Cupriavidus necator: one gene and its partner. The protein of the gene in region 2 interacts with the protein of the main gene of each other region in a pairwise test. Links are inferred from orthologs where the notes say so. Each region holds a gene or a part of one and is shown on either strand. Other genes may lie near its edges.

Evidence for each region.
Region 1: the proteins of dnaE (region 2) and I6H87_RS01485 interact in binary tests that used the Escherichia coli proteins (3 or more experiments, as listed by UniProt). The link is inferred for Cupriavidus necator from one-to-one orthologs.

The regions. Positions count from the first base shown.
Region 1 is NZ_CP066018.1:312,265-315,125, forward strand. Bases 5-2,798 are described here. They hold I6H87_RS01485 (pyridoxal phosphate-dependent aminotransferase), read left to right. Parts: upstream 5-707; coding sequence 708-1,889; downstream 1,890-2,798. Other genes in these bases: yaaA (peroxide stress protein YaaA), read right to left, coding at 5-47; I6H87_RS01480 (PIN domain-containing protein), read left to right, coding at 97-624; I6H87_RS01490 (glutathione S-transferase), read right to left, coding at 1,962-2,603; I6H87_RS01495 (3-hydroxyacyl-CoA dehydrogenase), read left to right, coding at 2,793-2,798. In the rest of the region: more of yaaA, read right to left, coding at 1-4; more of I6H87_RS01495, read left to right, coding at 2,799-2,861. UniProt on the Escherichia coli protein: Shows aminotransferase activity with methionine and histidine as substrates, and to a lesser extent also with phenylalanine.
Region 2 is NZ_CP066018.1:521,831-525,992, forward strand. The notes cover bases 68-4,162. They hold dnaE (DNA polymerase III subunit alpha), read right to left. Parts: upstream 3,781-4,162; coding sequence 268-3,780; downstream 68-267. Other genes in these bases: I6H87_RS02510 (glycosyltransferase family 4 protein), read left to right, coding at 68-248; I6H87_RS02520 (sulfurtransferase), read left to right, coding at 3,988-4,162. In the rest of the region: more of I6H87_RS02510, read left to right, coding at 1-67. UniProt on the Escherichia coli protein: DNA polymerase III is a complex, multichain enzyme responsible for most of the replicative synthesis in bacteria. This DNA polymerase also exhibits 3' to 5' exonuclease activity. The alpha chain is the DNA polymerase catalytic subunit.

The sequences.
Region 1 (2,861 bases), 210 kb from region 2 along the record:
GGAGTCTCGTAGTCCAGCGACTTGGCGGGAGACAAAACGATGAGCATGGCAAAATCGCGGCAGTAGCCAAGGACAAACAAGCCAAGATTGTAGCGAATGCGCCTCGACACCACCGCAACCACCCTCTTCGCCAGCCCCGCCGGCGTCACATCAGCGCCGCGCGTGGTGCTGGACTCCAACATCTGGGTGGACCTGCTGGTCTTCCGCGACCCGCATGTGGAGCCGATCCGCACCGCGCTTGAGGCCGGCACCATCGCCCCGGTGATCCGCGCCGACTGCCGCGAGGAACTGCGGCGGGTGCTGGCCTATCCGCAATTTGCCCGCTTTGACATCGATATCGATGCCGCGCTGGCCACCGTCGACCGCCTCGCCAGCCTGGAAGCCGCGCCGCCGCAGGCCGACTACGACGCCATCCGCCTGCCCCGCTGCAAGGACACCGACGACCAGAAGTTCGTTGAGCTGGCGCACTTTGCCGGCGCCGCCTGCCTGGTATCGAAGGACAAGGCCGTGCTCAAGCTGCGCACCCGCCTGCGCCGCAGCAGCGGCGTGGAAGTGATGACGCCGCCGGCCTTCGGCGCCTGGCTGGCCACGCTTGGCGCCGCCAGCGCCGCCGATCCGCTTTAGAATGTCGGCTCCCGGCGCCGCCTACGTGGTGGCGCCGCACGCCTGATCGCATCCCGTCCCCACCGCATCGACACGTTCGCATCATGTCCGCAGACACCACCCACACCCAGTTGACGCCGCTGACCCCGCCGCCCTCGCGCCTGCCCGCAGTCGGCACCACCATCTTCACCGTGATGTCCGCGCTGGCCACCGAGAAGAACGCCGTCAACCTGGGCCAGGGCTTCCCGGACTTCGACTGCGACCCCAGGATCGTCGATGCCGTGACCGCCGCCATGCGCGCCGGCCATAACCAGTACCCGCCGATGGCGGGCGTGCCGCGCCTGCGCCAGGCCATCGCCGCCAAGATCGCCAGCCTCTATGGCCACCAGTACAGCTGGGACACCGAGATCACCGTCACCGCCGGGGCCACCCAGGGCATCCTGACCGCGATCCTGTGCGCGGTGCATCCGGGCGACGAGGTGATCGTGCTGGAGCCGTGCTACGACAGCTACCTGCCCGCGATCGAGCTGGCCGGCGCCACCGCCGTGCCGGTCACGCTGGAAGCGCCGGAATTCCGCGTGCCCTTCGACAAGCTGGCCGCCGCGATCACGCCGCGCACGCGCATGATCCTGATCAACACGCCGCACAACCCCACCGGCACGATCCTGCGCGCGGCCGACATGGACCAGCTGGCGCAGATCCTGGCCGGCACCGACATCCTGCTGCTCTCGGACGAAGTCTACGAGCACATGGTCTACGACGGCCAGCAGCACGCCTCGGTCTCGCGCCATCCTGAGCTTGCGCGCCGCAGCTTCGTGATCTCCAGCTTCGGCAAGACCTATCACGTGACCGGCTGGAAAGTCGGCTACGTGGCCGCGCCGGCCGCGCTGATGGCCGAGTTCCGCAAGGTGCACCAGTTCAACGTGTTCACCGTGAACACGCCGGTGCAGCATGGCCTGGCCGACTACATGGCCGATCCCGCGCCCTACCTGCAGCTGTCGGCGTTCTACCAGGCCAAGCGCGACTTCTTCCGCGCCGGGCTGGCCAACAGCCGCTTCAAGCTGCTGCCGTCGGACGGCACCTACTTCCAGTGCGTCGACTACTCGGCCATTTCCGACCTGAGCGAGGCCGACTTCGCCATGTGGCTGACGCGCGAGATCGGCGTGGCCGCGATCCCGGTCTCGGCCTTCTACACGCAGCCGCGTGAATCGGGCGTGGTGCGTTTCTGCTTTGCCAAGAAGGAAGAGACGCTGGCGCTGGCGCTGGAGCGGCTGGCCAGGCTGTGATGAAAACAAAAACGCCCGCGATGAATTCGCGGGCGTTTTTCACACATGCGGCAGTTCACGCCGCTTCGCTTACTACTTGCTGCGGCTCGCCATCAGCTCAAGATTGGCCTTGCGGTCGGCATTGACCTTCTGCACCGATTCACGCGCCGACAGCGTCTTCAGGTAGTCCTTGACCGGCAGGTCGGCCAGCAGGTCGGTGCCGTAGATGATCTTGGTGCACGACGACACCAGCGGCAGGTGCGCCGCGGCGGCGCAGTCGGCCAGCGTGAAGGTGTCGCCGGCGATATACGGCGAGAACTTCGCCAGCTTGGCGAAGGCGGGGACATAGCGCGTCAGCAGCTTGTGCTGGCGGTCCTTGACGCCATCGCTGACCTTGCCGCCGAAGAATGCCTCGGGGTACAGCTCGCGCGCGGTCAGCTCCAGGTACAGTTCCATGAAGACGACGATCTCGCGCACCTTGGCGGCCTGGTACGGGTCGAGCGGCAGCAGCGGCGTCTGCGGATAGGCCGCCTCGACGTAGTCGACGATGGCTTCGGACTCGCACAGCGGGCCGGATTCGGTGATGATGTAGGGCACCTTGCCCGCGGGCGTGGCCGCCAGGTCGGTCTGGCCGATCCAGGCCAGCACCTCTTCGAACGGCACGTTCTTTTCCAGCAGCGCCAGCTTCACTTTGTTGTAGTAGTTGCTGGCGGCAAAACCGCAGAGCTTCAGCATGTCGTCTCTCTCCGTTATTGGAATGATCCCCGCATCGCACGGTGCGGATGTCGGGTGATTGTGGACCATCCGGGGTCTGCAGTGTACCGGCTGGCCGATCAGCGCACGCCGCCTGCCCCGCCGGACTGTTGCGGAAGGTGCAAAAAACGTACGATCGTGCTAATTTAACCACAACTTTTGGGGCAACTGATGAGCACTTTCACCATCGATACGCTGGGTATCGTCGGCACCGGCGCCATGGGCCGGGGCATCGCGCAG
Region 2 (4,162 bases):
CGCTGGTCTTTGCCGACAATATTGCCTGCCTGGAGGTGATCCGGCCGCAGGCGGTGCATGCCTTCGCACGCGATCGCGCCGAGACGCTCGACCGCGCGATTCACGCCGCGGTCGACGCGGCACGCAGCGGCCAGGGCCGGCTGGCGAATCCGATGGCGATGCTCAACTACGATCCGGGCATCGAGGCCCACGTCGACGCGCTGCTAGCACTGGCGGCCAGCGCGCGCGCCGCCCGGCAGGCGGCCTGAGACCGCCGCTGCCGTCGGCTTATTCGTAGAGGGTGCTGACGCTGTCCGGCGACAGTGCCAGCCGCAACGCGGTCAGCGCCTCGTCGGAGGGCACCACCTTCCAGTCCGCTCCGAGCATGGCCTCGCACGAAGCCGCCCCCGACTGGTAGTGGATGCGCACCGGCAAACCCTGTCCACCGCTGGCGCGGGCCAGGTGCGGCATCAGCAGTTCGCGCAGCATCCCGGTCGAGGAATTGCCATTCATCGACAACCGCACGGCGCTGGCAAACTTGACGCGTGCGGCCACCAGGTCCATCACCGATTCCGCCGTAAACCTCACCCCACCGGTAAACGTATCGTGCCGCGCGTTCCCCGTGGCGATCAGCAGCTCGTCCTCGCGGAACATGTGCCGGTTGGCGTCGAACAGCTCGTTGAACACCGTCATCTCGACCAGCCCGGTGCCGTCGTCGAGCGTGACGATCACCATCTTGCCGCGCTGCGTCATCTGCGTGCGGACGCCGCTGATCACGCCGGCGATGGTCTTGCCGCGCACGTCGCGGCCGAAACCGCCGCCGTTGCCCTGCACTTCCTTTTCCAGCGCGGCCAGCGTGCCCTTGTTGAAGCGGCGCACCTCGTCGCGGTAGGCATCGAACAGGTGGCCTGAGAAGTAGTAGCCGAGCGCCTGCTTCTCTTCCTGCAGCGTGCGCTTGGGACTCCAGCGCGGCTCGTCGAGCAGCTCGGGGCGGTGCGCATCGCCGGCATCGCCCATCAGGTCGAACAGCGACACCTGGTTGGCGGACTCGGCCTTCTGCTCGGCGGCCTCCATCGCGATCGGCACCGAGGCCAGCAGCTGGGCGCGGTTGTCGTTCAGGCTGTCGAAGGCGCCGGCGCGGATCAGCGCCTCGATGGTGCGGCGATTGACCTGGCGGCGGTCGACGCGTTCGCAGAAGTCGAACAGATCGGTGAACGGGCGCTCCTCGCGTGCGCGCAGGATATCTTCGATCGCGCCCTGGCCGCTGCCCTTGATGCCACCAAGGCCGTAGCGGATGGTCTTGGGGTCGGTCGGCGCGAAGCGGTATTCGCTGGCGTTGACGTCCGGCGGCAGCACCGCGAGCTTGTTGAGCTTGCAGTCCTCGTAGAGGATCTTGACCTTGTCGGTGTCGTCCATGGCGAGCGACATGTTGGCTGCCATGAATTCGGCCGGATGGTGGGCCTTGAGCCAGGCGGTGTAGTACGCCAGCAGCGCATACGCGGCCGCGTGCGACTTGTTGAAGCCGTAGCCCGCGAACTTCTCCATCAGGTCGAAGATATCGTCGGCCTGCTGCGCGGAGAGGCCGTTCTTGTCGGCGCCTTCGCGGAACATGACGCGATGCTGGGCCATCTCCTCGGGCTTCTTCTTGCCCATGGCGCGGCGCAGCAGGTCGGCGCCGCCGAGCGAGTAGCCGCCGATGATCTGCGCCATCTGCATCACCTGCTCCTGGTAGACCATGATGCCGTAGGTCTCTTTCAGGACGGGTTCGACGCGCGGATCCGGGTACTCCACCTTCTCGCGGCCGTGCTTGCGCGCGCAGAAGCTGGGGATCAGGTCCATCGGGCCCGGGCGGTACAGTGCCACCAGCGCGATGATGTCCTCGAAGCGGTCAGGCTTGGCGTCCTTCAGCATGCCCTGCATGCCGCGGCTTTCCAGCTGGAACACGGCGACCGTGTTGGCGGTCTTGAGGATATCGAAGGCGGGACCGTCGTCGAGCGGGATATGGCTGCAGTTCCAGTCAGCCTTGCTGGGGTCGAGACGGCGGATATAGCGCTCGGCCCAGTCCAGGATGGTCAGCGTGGTCAGGCCCAAAAAGTCGAACTTGACCAGGCCGGCGGCCTCGACGTCGTCCTTGTCGTACTGGCTGACCACGCCGCTCATGCCGTCGTTCTGCGCGCCCTGCGTGTACAGCGGGCAGAAGTCGGTCAGCCGGCCGGGCGCGATCAGCACGCCGCCGGCATGCATGCCGACGTTGCGGGTCATGCCTTCGACGCGCTGTGCCAGCTCCAGCAGCTGGCGCACTTCTTCCTCGTTGCTCTCGCGCTCGGTCAGCAGCGGCTCTTCCTTCTTGGCTTCCTCGATGGTGACCAGCTTGCCCGGCTTGAACGGGATCAGCTTGGCGATGCCGTCGACAAAGCCGTAGCCGAGATCGAGCACCCGGCCCACGTCGCGCACCGCGGCCTTTGCCGCCATGGTGCCGAAGGTGGCGATCTGCGATACCGCGTCCTTGCCGTACTTCTCTTTCACGTACGTGATCACGCGATCGCGGCCGTGCTGGCAGAAGTCGATGTCGAAGTCGGGCATCGAGACCCGTTCCGGGTTCAGGAAACGCTCGAACAGCAGCGCGTACTTGAGCGGATCCAGGTCGGTAATGCCGAGCGCATACGCGACCAGCGAACCGGCGCCCGAACCGCGGCCCGGTCCCACCGGCACGCCGTTGTTCTTGGCCCAGTTGATAAAGTCCGCCACGATCAGGAAGTAGCCGGGGAAGCCCATCTTGATGATGGTGCCGGTCTCGAATTCCAGCCGTGCGTAGTATTCCGGGCGCTTGGATTCGCGCACCGCCTCGTCGGGGAACAGCACCGCCAGGCGCTTCTCCAGCCCGTCCTTGGCCATGTAGACCAGGTAGTCGTCCAGCGACATGCCGTCGGGCGTCGGGAACAGCGGCAGGCGCGGCTTGCCCAGTTCCAGCGTCAGGTTGCAGCGGCGCGCGATCTCGACCGCGTTCTCCAGTGCCGAGGGGATGTCGGCGAATAGCGCGCACATCTCGTCCTGGGTCTTGAAGTACTGGTCGGTGGTAAAGCGCCGCGTGCGGCGCGGATTGGCCAGCAGCTCGCCCTCGGCGATGCACACGCGCGCCTCGTGCGCGGTGTAGTCGTCCGGCGTCATGAACTGCACCGGATGCGTGGCCACCACCGGCAGTTGCAGTTCCGCCGCCAGTTGCACGGCCTGCTGCACGTAGGCATCGGTGCCGGCATTGCCGGCGCGCTGCAGTTCGATGTAGAAGCGCTGCGCGAATACCGTGGACCAATGCTGTGCCGCGCGGCGCGCACCGTCGGCATTGCCGTTGGCCAGCGCCATGCCGATATCGCCACCCATTGCGCCCGACAGGGCGATCAGGCCGGTCGCGAGCGGCAGGTCGTCTTCGCCGGGTTCCAGGAACCAGGCCGGATCGATCTCGGCGCGGCCGCGGTGCTGGTTGCCCAGCCACGCGCGCGACAACAGCATGCACAGGTTCAGGTAGCCGCGGCGGTCCTGCACCAGCAGCAGCAGGCGCGACGGCTTGTCGCGGTCTTCGGCGTTGGTGAGCCAGACGTCGGCACCGACCACCGGCTTCACGCCCTTGCCGCGCGCCTCCTTGTAGTAACGGATCAGCCCGAAGGCGTTGGCGAGATCCGTCAGGGCGAGCGCGCCCATGCCGTCGGCGGCAGCGGCCTTGACGGCGTCTTCCAGGCGGACGATGCCGTCCACGATGGAGTATTCGGAATGCAGGCGGAGGTGTACGAAGCGGGGTGCGGACATGGGCGACATTGTACCGGCTCGGGCCGCTGGCATGCCTCCGATATTGCGTGCGGGCGGCCTGGCGCGAGGGCCCGGCATAGCTGATCGGAGTGCTTGGGAATGCGCGGCGGCGGCGCCCGCACGCGTTATAATTTCACCTTTCCAATCAGGCAGTTATCGCAAGCCGTCGGCGCCCTTCGGGACGCGGCCGCGCAGGCGCAGTCTCCCATGCAGATCGTCAATATTTCCGCTTACAAATTCGTCTCGCTGGACGACATCGAGACCCTGCGCCCGGCCATGCGCGAGCGCTGCGAAGCGGCCGGCCTGAAGGGCACGATCCTGCTCGCGCCCGAAGGCATCAATATGTTCCTGGCCGGGCCGCGCGCAGCCATCGACGGTTTCA